Linked DNA regions of Dinoroseobacter shibae DFL 12 = DSM 16493. The protein of the gene in region 2 interacts with the protein of the main gene of each other region in a pairwise test. Links are inferred from orthologs where the notes say so. Each region holds a gene or a part of one and is shown on either strand. Other genes may lie near its edges.

What was found.
Region 1: the proteins of recA (region 2) and dprA interact in binary tests that used the Bacillus subtilis proteins (3 or more experiments, as listed by UniProt). The link is inferred for Dinoroseobacter shibae DFL 12 = DSM 16493 from one-to-one orthologs.

What each region holds. Positions count from the first base shown.
Region 1 is NC_009952.1:1,159,434-1,166,928, forward strand. Bases 4,700-7,495 are described here. They hold dprA (DNA-processing protein DprA), read right to left. Parts: upstream 6,770-7,495; coding sequence 5,630-6,769; downstream 4,700-5,629. Other genes in these bases: topA (type I DNA topoisomerase), read right to left, coding at 4,700-5,383; tldD (metalloprotease TldD), read right to left, coding at 7,041-7,495. Also shown: DSHI_RS05790 (lytic transglycosylase domain-containing protein), read left to right, coding at 1-108; DSHI_RS05795 (CoA transferase subunit B), read right to left, coding at 199-825; DSHI_RS05800 (PAS domain-containing protein), read right to left, coding at 852-1,868; DSHI_RS05805 (CoA transferase subunit A), read right to left, coding at 1,886-2,581; more of topA, read right to left, coding at 2,681-4,699. UniProt on the Bacillus subtilis protein: Protein that helps load RecA onto ssDNA during transformation. Binds cooperatively to circular ssDNA, is able to bridge different segments of DNA. Favors the loading of RecA onto SsbA- or SsbB-coated ssDNA and formation of RecA-DNA filaments.
Region 2 is NC_009952.1:1,700,005-1,707,631, forward strand. What follows is about bases 3,723-6,650. They hold recA (recombinase RecA), read right to left. Parts: upstream 5,757-6,650; coding sequence 4,689-5,756; downstream 3,723-4,688. Other genes in these bases: alaS (alanine--tRNA ligase), read right to left, coding at 3,723-4,544; DSHI_RS08370 (ATP-binding protein), read right to left, coding at 5,931-6,650. In the rest of the region: DSHI_RS08335 (YitT family protein), read left to right, coding at 1-308; DSHI_RS08340 (DMT family transporter), read left to right, coding at 335-664; DSHI_RS08345 (hypothetical protein), read left to right, coding at 690-1,268; DSHI_RS08350 (hypothetical protein), read left to right, coding at 1,283-1,570; DSHI_RS08355 (DUF1330 domain-containing protein), read right to left, coding at 1,583-1,876; more of alaS, read right to left, coding at 1,881-3,722; more of DSHI_RS08370, read right to left, coding at 6,651-7,627. UniProt on the Bacillus subtilis protein: Multifunctional protein involved in homologous recombination, DNA repair and competence.

The DNA.
Region 1 (7,495 bases), 540 kb from region 2 along the record:
TACGTGCCCAAGGTGCTGGCGGCCTGGCGCGTGGCGCGCAGCTTGTGCGCGTCACCGCCGCAACTGGCATCGGATGGCTGCGTCTTCACCACGATGGCCGTGAACTGAGCAGGCCCGAAGGGCCAAAACAAGCGGGACCGCGCCGCGCAAGGCGAGAAAGTCCAGGACCGGTGCCGTTCCTTGCGCAGCAGCGAAGGCTCAGACGATCGTGGCTTCGGTCGCGGCGCGGATCTCGTCCTCGGTCACGCCCTCGGCGCATTCGACGATCTTCAGACCGCCCTCGACCACCTCGAGCACGCCGAGATTGGTGATCACCAGGTCCACGACACCCTTGCCGGTCAGCGGCAGGGTGCATTCCTTGAGAAGCTTGGTCTCGCCGCGCTTGTTGGTGTGATCCATCACCACGATGACCCGGCCGACACCGGCCACCAGATCCATCGCGCCACCCATCCCCTTGATGAGCTTGCCCGGGATCATCCAGTTCGCCAGATCCCCGTTCTCGGCCACTTCCATCGCGCCGAGGATCGCCATGGCGATCTTGCCGCCCCGGATCATGCCGAAGCTCTGGGCGCTGTCGAAATAGGCCGTCTGGGGCAGTTCGGTGATCGTCTGCTTGCCCGCATTGATCAGGTCGGCATCGACCTCGTCCTCGGTGGGAAAGGGGCCCATGCCCAGCATGCCGTTCTCCGATTGCAGGGTCACGGTGATGCCCTCGGGGATGTAGTTCGACACCAGCGTCGGGATCCCGATGCCGAGGTTGACGTACATGCCGTCCTGCAACTCCTGCGCCGCGCGCGCAGCCATCTGATTGCGGTCCCATGCCATGAGGGGAAGTTCCTTCTCTGTCGTCTTCAATTGCCCGCGGGCACGTCGATAATCACGACGGTTCCGGCTGCGCCGCGGACATAATTCAGGGTGCCTTCGAGGCTGTCGATCAACTCGGTCGCGATCCGTCCGCCTAGGGTCTGCGTCGCCGGCACGGGCATATCCTTGGGAATGCCCACGCCATCGTCGGAGATCACCACTCGGAAGCCGCCTTCGGTCAGGGCGATCACTTCCATCCGCACGGTGCCCGCATCGAGCCCGACAAAGGCATGCTGGAATGCGTTGGTAAGCACTTCCGACAGGATCAGCCCGGTCCGCGTTGCGGTTTCCAGATCGGCTTCGAACCGGCCGACCTCGATGGAGAACGCCACGCCCGGCCGTCCGTCGGAATGAGCGATCGCATTGGCCACCCGGGTCAGGTAGCTACCCATTGAGATCCCCTGCCGATGCGCGTCGCGGTCCGACAGGCGCATCTCTTCATAAAGAAGCTGCAGGCACTCGATCCGGCGGGCGAGGGCCGCGAAGCCTTCTTCCGAGCCCATCCGGTTGGACTGGTCCCGGATGATGTCGATCAGCATCGACAGGTCTTGGCGCACCCGGCGCTGCACGGCGTTGAGTTGTTTCTCGATGCTCAGTGTGGAGCTGTCGATATCGCGGTCCGACATCGCCTTCTGGATGCCGATGAAATAGTGACATTTGCCGTCGTCTGATTTGACCGGCGCGATGATCAGTCGGTTAAGGAACGGCTCGCCACTCGCGCGGTAGTTCAGGATGTCGACAGTCACGTCCTCTTCGCGCTCGATCGCGCGGCGCAACTTCGCAACATCGGCATCGTCGGTCATGCTGCCTTGCAGGAACCGGCAGTTCCGGCCGATCGCCGCGGTGCGCGAATAACCGGTCACCCGCTCGAACGCGTCGTTCACATAGACAATCGGGTTGTCATGGATGTTGGGATTGGTCAGCACCATGGCCACCCGCGCGCGCGAGAATCCGGCCAGCGCCTCCCGATCATCCAGCACTGTTCCTAGCGTGCGTGGCTTCATCTGCCTTCCCCCCCTTGTCAGGCGGCGCGTGTCGTCCGCTGCTCGATCCGTTTTTCGTGCTCCCCCTGGACGAGGCGGTGCACATAGATGCCGGGCAGATGGATGGTATCCGGGTCCAGTGTGCCGGTCGGAACGATCTCCTCCACCTCGGCGACGCAGACCTTGCCACACATCGCGGCGGGCGGGTTGAAATTCCGAGCGGTCTTGCGGAACACGAGGTTGCCGGTCTCGTCCGCCTTCCAGGCCTTCACAATGGACAGGTCGGCGAAGATCCCTTCTTCGAGGATATAGGTCTCGCCGTTGAAGTCCTTGTGCTCCTTGCCCTCGGCAATCACGGTGCCCACGCCGGTCTTTGTGTAGAAGCCCGGAATCCCGCAACCACCCGCGCGCATCCGCTCGGCCAGGGTGCCCTGGGGGTTGAACTCGATCTCCAACTCGCCCGACAGGTACTGCTGCATGAACAGGTCGTTCTCGCCGACATAAGACGACATCATCTTCTTGACCTGCTTGGTCTGCAGCAGGAGCCCGAGGCCGAAATCATCCACCCCAGCGTTGTTGCTGGCGATGGTCAGACGCTTGACGCCGCTTTTCTGGACCGCTTCGATCAGCAGCTCGGGAATGCCACACAGGCCGAACCCTCCCGCCGCGATCAGCATGTCATCGAACAAGAGCCCCTCAAGCGCCTCGGCGGCCGAGCCATAGATTTTCTGCATACTGCACCTTCGAAATAGCTTGGCCCTGTTCTGACGCCGCGCATCCGCGGTGTCAATCTGCCGGGCCCGCGGCGCCCGCAATTCCGTCAGGCGTCCGGGCTATTTCGCAGAGGTCTTCTTTGCGGCGGTTTTCTTCTTGGTCGCGGCCTTTTTCTTGGCGGGGGCCTTCTTGCCGGACTTGGCGGCGCGTTCCTCGATCAGTTGCACGGCCATCTCCATGGTGACCTGTTCGGGGTCGGTCTCCTTGGGGATGGTGGCGTTGATCTTCTCCCATTTCACGTAGGGGCCATACTTGCCCTTCATGATATTGACAGGCCCGCCTGCCTCCGGGTGCTCGCCCAACTCGCGCAGGGGTTTGGCCGCCGCGCCGCGCCCCCCGCGGGAGGCGACCTTTTCGGCCAGAAGCTGCACCGCGCGGTTCATGCCCACGGTCCACACCTCCTCGATATCTTCGAGATTGGCGTTGGTCCCGCCCCGGTCCGACGTGCTGTCGGCATGTTTCAGGTAGGGCCCGTAGCGCCCGATATTGGCCCAGACCGGCACGCCGTCGTCGGGGTGCAGCCCGATCTGGCGGGGCAGGGACAAAAGCATCACCGCCTTGTCCAGTTCCAACTCCTCCGGCACCCAGCTTTTGGGGATCGACTGGCGCGGCGGCTTCTTGTTCTCCTCGGTGACTGCCCCGCGCTGCACGTAAGGCCCGAACCGGCCCTTGAACACGCGGATCTCGTCGCCACCGTCCTCGCCCAGAAGCTTGCCCTCAGGCGGGATGCCGCTGGCTTCTTCCATGCCCGGCGGGCCGAAGGGCCGGGTGTAGCGGCACTCGGGGTAGTTCGAGCAGCCGATGAACGCTCCGCCGGACCGCGCCGTGCGCATCGACAGCTGCCCGATCTCGCAATTCGGGCAGAGCCGCGGCGGCTTGCCATCCTCGCGCGGCGGGAAGAGATGCGGCGCCAGCACCTCGTTGATCTTCTCCAGCACCTCGGTGATGCGCAACTCGGAGGTCTCGGCGATCGCGGCGGAAAAATCGCGCCAGAACCGGTCGAGCACATCCTTGTAGTTCCGGTCCCCGGCGGACACCTCGTCGAGCTGGTTTTCCAGATCGGCGGTGAAGTCGTAGCCCACGTATTTGCGGAAGTAGTTGACCAGGAACGCCGTGACCAACCGGCCCTTGTCCTCGGGGATCAGCCGGTTCTTGTCCTTGGTGACATAGCCGCGGTCCTGGATCGTCGTGACGATCGAGGCATAGGTCGATGGTCGCCCGATGCCGAGCTCCTCCATCCGCTTGACCAGCGTCGCCTCGGTGTAGCGGGGCGGGGGCTGCGTGAAATGCTGCTGTCCAAACACCGCGCCGTTTTCGGACAGAAGCCCTCCGGGGCCCTGCTGCATTCCACCAGTGGGCGCAGCCTCTACCACGTCGTCCTCGCGCGACCCGGCCTTGGCGAAGGCCGCCTCCATCCCGCCCTTGTGCAGCGGCGCGGGGTCGCCCTGGCCGATCTGGGGCAGGCGGCGCTCGTCCTCGGCGGTGCTCTCCTCGTCCTGTCCTTCGGTATAGACCTTCATGAACCCGTCAAAAACAACGACCTGCCCGGTGGCGCGCAGCGCGACCTGGCCATCGGGCGAGCCGATCTCGACCGTGGTCCGCTCCAGCCGTGCCGCGGCCATCTGGCTGGCCAGGGTCCGCTTCCAGATCAGGTCGTAAAGCTTGCGCTGATCGGGCTCGGTGACCTTCAGGTCCTCGGGCGCACGGCTCATTTCCGTTGGGCGGATACACTCGTGGGCTTCCTGGGCGTTCTTGGCCTTGTTCTTGTAGATCCGCGGGCTGTCGGGCAGGTACGCAGCCCCGAACCGTTCCTTGATCGCATCGCGGGCCATGGTCACCGCCTCGGGCGCCATGTCGATCCCGTCGGTCCGCATGTAGGTAATGTAGCCCGCCTCATAGAGCCGCTGAGCCGTCGACATGGTCTGACGCGCGCCGAAGCCGAACTTGCGGCTGGCCTCCTGCTGCAGCGTCGAGGTCATGAAGGGGGCCGAGGGGTTGCGGGTGCCGGGCTTGGCCTCGACCGACGTCACGCTCAGCTTGCGCGACGTAACCGCCTGCACCGCAAGCTCCGCCGCCTCCGCCGTGGCGAGGTCGAACTTGTCAAGTTTCTTGCCCGCAAGCTCGGTCAGCCGCGCCTCGTAGGTCTGGCCGCGCGGGGTCTCCAGCACCGCGCGCACGGACCAGTATTCCCTGGGATCGAAGGCTTCGATCTCCATCTCTCGCTCGACGATCAGCCGCAGGCAGACCGACTGCACCCGTCCGGCCGATTTCGCGCCGGGCAGCTTGCGCCACAACACCGGGCTGAGGTTGAAGCCCACCAGATAGTCGAGCGCGCGGCGGGCCAGATACGCCTCGACCAGTTCCATGTCCACGTCGCGCGGATTCTTCATCGCCTCGGTCACCGCGGACTTGGTGATGGCGTTGAACACAACGCGGCTGACATCGGTCGATTTCTTGATCGCCTTGCGCTTGGTCAGGGCTTCCTGAAGGTGCCAGCTGATCGCCTCGCCTTCCCTGTCGGGGTCGGTGGCGAGGATCAGCGTGTCGTCATCCTTCAGTGCGTCGGCGATGGCCTTGACATGCTTGCGACTGTCGCTCGCGATCTCCCACAACATCTCGAACCCGTGCTCGGGATCGACCGATCCGTCCTTCGGGGGCAGGTCGCGTACATGCCCGTAAGAGGCAAGAACCGTGAAGTCGCTGCCGAGATATTTGTTGATTGTCTTGGCTTTGGCGGGCGACTCGACGACGACAACGGGCATGGGATGTCCTGAAAAAAAGGCGGGTCAATTGCGCGCTAGATGTGGCGGCTTGGTTTGGAATGTCAATGCCGACCGGTCCGGCGAGGCGCCTTGGCGCGGGCGCGCCGAGCCGAGTTGGCCACCGATCCCGCGCAAATGGGCGCGCGGCGCAGGCCGCGTACCGACGCGCGCGCAACAGGTCTGCTGCGCAGCGCAGGGGCCGTTTCGGCAAGCCGACCAAGCGGTTCCGGCCTGCGCTGGAACGTCTCAGCACCCGAGGCTCAGCATTCCCCCGGGGGCGCGGGTGATCTGACCGGACATCTCCAACTCCACCAGGGCCGCATTGACTTGCGCCGCGGGCAGACCGAGGGCGCGAATGACCTGATCCTCGGGCAGCGGCGTGGCGCCGAGCGTGGCCAGAACGCGACCGCGCAACTCGTCCGCGGAGGGCCGGCCAAGCTCCGGCGCAGGTGCGGCGGCGGGCTCCGGCGATGGCGCTGCGGCCTCTGGCGAAAGCGCCAGCAGGATGTCCTCGGCATTGCGCACCAGGGTCGCGCCATCGCGCAGCAACTGGTTGCATCCCGACGCGCGCCCGTCGAACGGGTGCCCGGGGGCGGCCATCACCTCCCGCCCCTGGTCGGCGGCATCCCGCGCGGTCAGCAGGCTGCCCGATTTCACGGTCGCCTCGACCACTACCACCGCGCGCGCCAGGCCGGAAATCAGCCGGTTGCGGCGCGGGAAATGCCGCGCCTGGGGCTGCATGCCGAGCGGTTGTTCCGACACGATCAGTCCCTGCTTGGCGATGCGCTTGAACAGCTCGGTATTTTCCTTGGGATAGATCACGTCGAGCCCGCCCGCGACCACGGCGATGGTGCCCGTGTCGATCGCGGCGTCATGGGCGGCGGCATCGATCCCGCGTGCCAGCCCCGATACGATCACCTGATCCTCGCTGCCCAGCCCCTTGGCAAAGGCGCGGGCCAGACGTTGGCCGATGGCCGAGGCATTGCGCGCCCCCACGAGGGCCACGGCGGAGCGTTTGAGCAATTCGACATCGCCAAGGCACCACAGAAGCGGTGGTGCGTCGTCGATGCTGGACAGCCGGTCCGAGTAGAGCGTCCCGCCCAGGGCCGCGAGCCGCGCGCCCATCTTGCGCCCGGTGGTGTATTCCTTTTCGACCCGGTCGCGCGCGATCGGGCGCAAATCCTTCAGCCCAGCCGCCGAACCGACCTCGGGCAGCGCATCGAGCGCTGCGCGCGCAGTGCCGTATTCGGCAAGAAGCTTGTGAAACGTGACGGGACCGACCCGGGGGCTGCGGATCAGTTGCAGCCAATCCAGCGCCTCGTCCACGGAGCGGGGCGCCTGCGGGGTGTCATCATCGGGAAAGAGCGGCGCGATATCCTTGGCCATGGGTCAAGAGTCCTTCTGGCAACTGTCCCGCCCGACGCCTGTTTTTTCGGGAAGACTGGATCAGACGGATACCGAGAGGGGTCGTTTGCGCCTCCGGTCTGAGGTGGTGCGAGGGTGGGTGGGTCGACAGAGACAACAAACACCCGGCATCCGCCTGATCTGGAACTACCTTTGGCCTCAAATTCTTAATGCGAGGTAAAAACTTTAAAAAAATCGCGGACGAAAGTCGTTTTTTCGCCGCGCGGTGTTCGTGTTTCGGTCTGGCGCCCCGTCACGCCGCCGATCCGCCCACGGTCAGCCCCCCGATCATCAGGGTCGGCTGGCCCACGCCCACCGGCACCCACTGGCCCGCCTTGCCGCAATTGCCCATCCCGGGATCGAGCGCCATGTCGTTGCCGATGGCGCGGATCTGCTGCATCGCAGTGGGCCCGTCGCCGATCAGCGTCGCCCCCTTTACCGGAGCGCCCACCTTGCCGTTCTTCACCCGGTAGGCCTCGGTGCAGGAGAAGACGAACTTGCCGTTGGTGATATCCACCTGTCCGCCGCCGAACCCGACCGCGTAGATCCCGTCCTTCAGGTCCGCCACGATCTCCCTCGGCGCGGCATCCCCGCCCAGCATATAGGTGTTGGTCATCCGCGGCATGGGGATATGCGCGTAGCTTTCCCGCCGACCGTTGCCCGTGGCCTCCACCCCCATCAGGCGCGCGTTCTGGCGATCCTGCATGA
Region 2 (7,627 bases):
GGTTCACGATCGAGAAGATTACTCCCGTACTGGGCGCGGTGATCTTCGGCGCCACAACGGGGCTCGGGCTGCTGGCGATCTTTCGGCACAGAGGCTCTCTGGGCGGTCTCGGCGTGGTCGCCTTGCTTGTGCAGGATCGAACCGGAGTCCGCGCGGGATACGTGCAGTTGCTTTTCGATCTTGTCCTTTTTGCCGTGGCAGCCTTCCTGTTTCCGCTGTCGATCATCGCCTATTCCCTTGTCGGGGCAGCGGTGGTGAATGGGGTTATCGCCTTCAATCACAATCGGAAACGCTATATCGCGACGTGACTCACGTCCGTTTAGGGAGGCTTGTCATGCATTACGTCGCACTGTTTTGTGCCATCATCGCCGAGGTTATCGGGACAAGCGCGCTTCAAGCCAGCCAGCAATTCACGAAACCCGGCCCCTCAGCCGTGGTCGTCATCGGCTATGGTCTGAGCTTCTATTGCATGGCACTCGCACTGAAGGTGATGCCCCTCGGCATCGTCTATGCCGTGTGGTCGGGCATGGGGTTGGTGTGTATCGGCGTGATCGGCTGGATCGTCTTCGGTCAGAAGCTTGACCTGCCTGCGCTACTGGGGATCGGATTGATCCTGTCCGGTGTTCTCGTCATCCACCTGTTCTCGACCACGACAAGCCTTTGATCGGGCGCGAAACTGCAACATCCCCTTGACGCTGCCGTCCGGATACCTCGACACTGCGGCCATGTTGAGACCCGTTGCAATCTGCGCGCTCTTCGCGCTTGCCCCGCCTGCCCTGGCCGATGTCCGCCTCAGTTATTCGGACGCCGGTCGTACCTTGTTTTCGTTCGACGTGCCTGCCTTCTGGACAGTTGAAAGCGGCGGCGAACGCGCGATCACGCCCCCGGGGGAGGAGATAGCGCGTACAACCCCCCAGCTGGTGTCGATCCGGCCGACCGTCGATCCGACCGTCTGGATGGGATTTTTCTCCCCAGACGGAGTGCGCACTGTAGAGGAAGGCGTCGACTACCTGTCGGAAATCGAGAAGTTTCTGGCCAACGAACCGGAGGTGACATCGGTCGCGCCGGGACGGGTTGGCGGCCTGGCCGCTCAAATTATCAAGGGCAGCGGGCGTCGTGACGGGCAAGCCATCACCTTTACAATTGCGGTCGTTGACTTGCCCGGATCTCGTGTCGCGATCGCGGCGGGTGTCGCCGAAGCCCGCGCCGACCCGGAACTGGTTTTCGAGATCAACAGCGTATTCTCCAGCATGAGGGCAGGCCAATGACCCCGCGCACCATCATGAAAACAGGACTCGCGCTGCTGGTCGCAGGGGCTGTGTCCGGCTGCCAAACCGCGGTCGGCGTCAGCTATGGCTACGGGTATTCCGACCCGTTTTACTGGAACCACTACTATCGAGACGATGTGGACGTCGATATCGACGTGAACCGCCCCTCACGACCCGACCGGCCAGAGCGCCCACCGATCGCCAAACCCAAGCCGCCGATCGCGAAACCGCCAAGCATCCGGCCGCCCATGCACAAACCGTCGACGCGCCCTGCCCGTCCCGGAGGTGGACGCTTGCGCTAAGGCGGCCCTCATTCAGGTATCGTCGAGCGCGTCCACGATCACGAGTTCGCGCTCGGCCGCGCCACGCGCGTAGCTGAGGGCTTCTTGGTAGGCTGAAGAGGCATAGCATTTTTCAGCCTGCGCGCGGCTCTCGAAGCGCACGACAACGTGGCGTTCGCGCTCAGGCCCCTCCAATTGCGTGAAACCACCGCCCCGGGCGAGAAACTGCCCGCCGTGTTCCGCAATGGCGACCGTGGCGCGCTTGGCGTATTCGCCGTAACGGTCTGCGTCTGTGACGTGCACATGTGCGATCCAGAAAGCTGACATCTTGTTATCCTCCAATCACTGCCTTGGCGGCGGCGATCGCCGCATCCGCTTTGCTCGCGTCCTTGCCCCCGCCCTGAGCCATGTCAGGACGACCACCGCCGCCCTTGCCCCCAAGCTCCGCCACCGCGGCTTTGACGAGATCGACGGCCGACAGACGGTCGGTCAGATCCGCTGTCACACCGGCGGCAACAGCGGCCTTGCCCCCGGTATCGGCAATCAGCAGGATCGCCCCGGAACCGAGCCGCGCTTTGTGCTCGTCGATCAACGACGGAAGATCGCGCCCGGATACCCCGGACAGGGACTGCGCCAGAAAGGGCACCCCCGCCACAGCTTCGGCCTCGGGTGCAGCGGTGCCTTGCCCGCCTCCAGCCATGGCCAGTTCCCGGCGCAACTGCGCCACTTCGTTCTGCAAGGCCTTGCGTTCGTCCAGCAGGGATCGCACGCGCTCCGGAACATCCGCAGCCTGCGCCTTGAGGCTGGCTGCAACTTCCGCAAGCCTGTAATCCTGAGCACTGAGATAGGCGAAAGCGTCTTCGCCGGTCAGCGCCTCGATCCGGCGCACCCCAGAAGACGACGCCGTCTCTCCCACCGTGACGAACACACCAATATCGCCGGTCTGCTTCACATGGGTGCCGCCGCAAAGCTCGAGCGAATAGGTCTCGCCCGAAACACCTTTGCCGGAGCCGGATTGGCGGCCCATCGACACAACACGCACCTCGTCGCCATACTTCTCGCCAAAAAGGGCCTGCGCACCGAGATCACGTGCCGCGTCAGGGGTCATGATGCGGGTCTCAACGGGACTGTTCTGGCGAATGTAGGCGTTCACCTCGGCCTCGACTTTTTGCAGCTCTTCGAGCGTCAGGGCCTTGGAATGGCTGAAATCGAACCGCAAGCGGTCCGCGGCATTCAGAGATCCACGCTGCGCCACATGAGCGCCCAAGGCCTGGCGCAGCGCCTCGTGCAAAAGGTGCGTCGCGGAGTGGTTGGCCCGGATCGCCGTGCGCCGCGCGGGATCGACTCGCATCTCCAGCACGTCGCCGGCTTTCAAGGGTTGCGCTTTCGGGGTTACCTTGTGCGCGAAGAGGCCGTTCCTTTTCTGGGTGTCGTGGATCGCCCCGGAGCCATTGGACTTCAGATAGCCCCCGCTATCTCCGACCTGCCCGCCGGATTCCGCATAGAACGGTGTCTGGTTAAGCACCATCCATCCGGTCTCGCCCTCGGCCAGTTGCGCGACCTGCGCACCATCCTTGACCAGTGCCAGAACCTGTCCTTCGGCGACCTCGGTGTCATAGCCCAGGAACTCGGTTGCGCCATGAGTCTCTGCCAGATCGAACCAAATGCTCTCATCGGCAGTTTCACCGGAGCCTGCCCAAGCCGCGCGAGCTTTGGCCTTCTGATCCGCCATGGCGGCATCAAAACCCTCGGTTTCCACGGCACGTCCCTTCTCGCGCAGCGCATCCTGAGTCAGATCGAGCGGAAAACCATAGGTGTCATAAAGCTTGAACGCTGTCTCGCCCGGCAAGGCACCCCCCTCGGGAACATCGGCCACGGCCTCGTCCAGCAGCTTCAGGCCCCGGTCCAGCGTCTGCCGGAAACGGGTCTCCTCCAGCATCAGTGTCTCTTCGATCAACGCCTGCGCGCGCCCCAGCTCGGGGAAAGCCTGCCCCATCTGTCCGACAAGCGCGGGAACGAGTCGATACATGACCGGGTCCTGAGCGCCCAGCAAATGCGCATGACGCATGGCACGCCGCATGATCCGGCGCAGTACGTAACCGCGCCCTTCGTTCGATGGCATCACCCCGTCTGCGATCAGGAACGAGGTCGAGCGCAGATGATCGGCGATGACGCGGTGATGAACGTTCTTGTCGCCGTAAGGATCGACGCTGGTGGCATGCGCAGAAGCCTCGATCAAAGTCTTGAACAGGTCCGTGTCATAATTGTCATGGCTGCCCTGCAGCAATGCGCCGATCCGTTCAAGTCCCATTCCCGTGTCGATGGACGGCTTTGGTAAAGGCTCCCGCGTGCCATCCTCGAATTGCTCGAACTGCATGAAGACGAGGTTCCAGATCTCGATGAAACGGTCGCCGTCCTCTTCCGGGCTGCCCGGGGGCCCGCCCCAGATGTGGTCCCCATGGTCATAGAAAATCTCGGTACAAGGTCCGCAAGGCCCCGTCGGGCCCATCATCCAGAAATTGTCATTGGTCGGAATCCGGATGATGCGGTCATCGCTCAGGCCCGCGTGCTTCTTCCATATCTCGGCCGCCTCGTCATCGGTGTGGTAGACCGTGACGAGAAGTCGGGACTTGTCGATGCCGAACTCCTTGGTGATCAGGTCCCAGGCGAAGGGAATCGCATCTTCCTTGAAATAGTCCCCGAAGCTGAAATTCCCCAGCATTTCGAAGAAGGTATGGTGACGCGCGGTATAGCCCACATTGTCGAGATCATTGTGCTTTCCACCTGCGCGCACGCATTTTTGGCTGGTGGTGGCGCGGTTGTAATCGCGGTGCTCCAGGCCAGTGAAGACGTTCTTGAACTGCACCATCCCCGCATTAGTGAACATCAGCGTCGGGTCGTTGCGCGGCACAAGCGGTGAGCTGTCGACGATCTCGTGGCCGTGGCCACCGAAGAAGTTCAAGAACGTACTGCGGATTTCATTAAGGCTCGGCATCTTGGCATTCCCGGAGAGTTGTTCAAGCCGGTGTACCGCTGGCTTGCGGGGCTGTCCACACCAAGGCGCGCGGCGCCACACCTCATGAAAACGGCCCCGCGAAGGGGGCCGTTTTCATATCACTTCGTGCTCCGCAGATGCATATCAGTCGTCGAGGATCTCGGCCTCGCTGTCGGGCATCTGGAAATCCAGCCCGTGCGCTGCGCGGATCTTGTCCTCGAGCTCAAGCGCCGTCCTCGTGTTGTCGCGGAGATACTGCTTTGCGTTCTCCCGTCCCTGACCGATCCTCTCGTCTCCATAAGAGAACCAAGACCCCGATTTCTGCACGACGCCAGCCTTCACGCCGAGATCGATCAACTCGCCCATTTTGGAGATGCCTTCCCCGTAGATGATGTCGAACTCAACCTGTTTGAAAGGCGGGGCCACCTTGTTCTTCACGACCTTGACCTTCGTGGTGTTCCCGACGATTTCGTCGCGATCCTTGACCGATCCAATGCGGCGGATGTCGAGCCGGACAGACGAATAGAACTTCAGCGCGTTGCCGCCCGACGTGGTTTCGGGTGAGCCGAACATCACACCGATCTTCATGCGGATCTGGTTGATGAAGATCACCGTGCAGTTGGATCGCGATATCGCGCCGGTCAGTTTGCGCATGGCCTGACTCATGAGGCGCGCCTGGGCGCCGACTTGGGCATCCCCCATATCGCCTTCGAGCTCGGATTTCGGGGTAAGCGCAGCCACCGAGTCGACGACCACCATGCTGACCGCCCCGGACCTGACGAGAGTCTCCGTAATCTCGAGAGCCTGCTCGCCGGTATCGGGCTGAGAAATCAGCAACTCGTCCAGATCTACACCAAGTTTCCGGGCGTATTGTGGGTCCAGCGCGTGCTCTGCGTCCACAAACGCGCAGACACCACCCTTTTTCTGCTCTTCGGCAATGCAGTGCAGGGTCAGCGTGGTCTTGCCGGAACTTTCAGGGCCGTAGATCTCGATGATGCGGCCCTTGGGAATACCCCCGATTCCGAGCGCGATATCCAATCCGATCGACCCGGTCGAGGTCGCTTCGATCTCAGCCACGGGACTGTCGGCGCCGAGCTTCATGATGGAGCCCTTGCCGAATTGCCGCTCGATCTGCGCCAAGGCGCTGTCGAGAGCTTTCTGCTTGTCTGCGTTACGATTGTTGGTCACGTCCAAAAGACTCGCGCTGGCCATGTTTTGCCCCTTATTTCATACCGCCATCATCGCGGCAATCGCTGCGTTGTTCTTGCCCTGTTCTCTTTTTATGGGACCATAAAGAGAACAATTCAAGTGTAATCTAAGCCAGTTCAGATTGACCAAGCAGGGTTAAGAAAAGGTTTCCACATACGATCTCCGTCGGGGAACGGGTTAGCTCGCGTCTTTGACCGAAAGCACACCATCCCGCATCGCGGATTGCGTCTGCACAGTGGCGATCAGCTGTTTCAGGGAAAAAGGCTTAGGCAGGAAAACCGAATTCGGGATTGGATCCTCTTCCCCGGAAAGCAGGTCTTCAGCGTAGCCTGATACGAAAACAACAGGGATACCCGGACGCAGCGCGAGAGCCTGCCGCACCCAGCTCGGTCCATCAAGCCCGGGCATGATGACATCTGTCACAAACAAATCGACCTCGAGCGCGGGATTTTCCAACAACTCCAGGGCAGCCTCGGCATTTTCGGCCTCAAGCACGGTAAAGCCGTTCAGACGAAGCGCACGGGCAGCGAAAGCACGAACCGGGGCTTCGTCTTCAACCAGCAGAACGACGCCGTCCCCGGTCGCGGCTGGCCGCTCCGGCGGGGCGGCGGTACTTTCGGTCGGTATGACGGTCTGTCCATGGTAAGCTGGAAAAAAGATCTCGAACGCCGTGCCCTTACCGACGACGCTTTCAGCAAAAATGAAGCCACCGGACTGCTTTACGATCCCGTACGCGGTCGACAGGCCCAGCCCGGTACCCTCCCCCGTTCGTTTCGTAGTGTAGAACGGCTCGAAAATCTTCGTGATCTTGTCCTGCGGGATCCCGATGCCCTGATCCGTGACCGTAACACATGCGTAGTCGCCAGCGGGCAGCGTGACGCGCGCTCGCGTTATCGGGTTATCCAGGACAACGCTCTTGGCCTCGATGGTGATCTCCCCCCCTTCGGGCATCGCATCCCGTGCATTGACAACGAGGTTCATAAGCACCTGTTCCAACTGGCGCCGATCTGCCCGCATCGGGCTGAGATCGGGGTCAGTCATCAAGGTCAGCGATACCCGCTCACCGACAAGACGGTTCAGCAAATGGGTCAGGTCCGACAGCGTATCGCGCAGGTCGATCAACTCGGGCTGCAAGGTTTGTTTGCGCGAAAACGCCAGTAACTGGCCCACAAGACTCGCCGCCCGGTTCGCATTCTGATTAATCTGCACGAGATCTCCGTACTCGGGGTCTCCCTGATCATGCCGCAGCAGCAACAGATCGCAATGGCCTGAGATTGCGGTCAGCAGATTATTGAAATCATGCGCGACACCACCTGCAAGCTGCCCAATTGCCTGCATTTTCTGGCTCTGAACGAACTGGGCTTCCAAGGTCTTCAGCTCTGTCGCATCATGAAGAACCGCTGTCAGAACGGGGCCCTCTGCACTTTGGGAGCGCATCAGGGAGACCTGTAAAAAGCTCTCCTCTGTCCGGTCGCGAACGCGCAGTACTTCGGGCTGCAAGGGGTGGTGTGCGTGCAATGCATCTTCAAGCCATGAACGAACGGATCGCCCCAGCCCTGTGACAAGATTGGCAAAATTCATATCTGGGTCGATATGATCGATGCTCAGAAGGGATCGAGCAGATGCATTGGCCTGCAACAACTGACCGTCCACACCGAGTTTCAGAACCGCAACCGGAAGCTCTTCGAGACCCGTCTTTAGGTCATGAACACTGGAGAGGTTCTCGATGGGGATCATCGCGATCTCACGACGGCCCGCCGAAAGCGATGTCTGCTGCAGGTACACGGTTACGTGTCCATCTGGCGTGATGATCTCCGCGGTCGAGGCCGTGTCTGTTGGTGGGGTCACGAACACCGCAGTCAGATCGCGAGCCC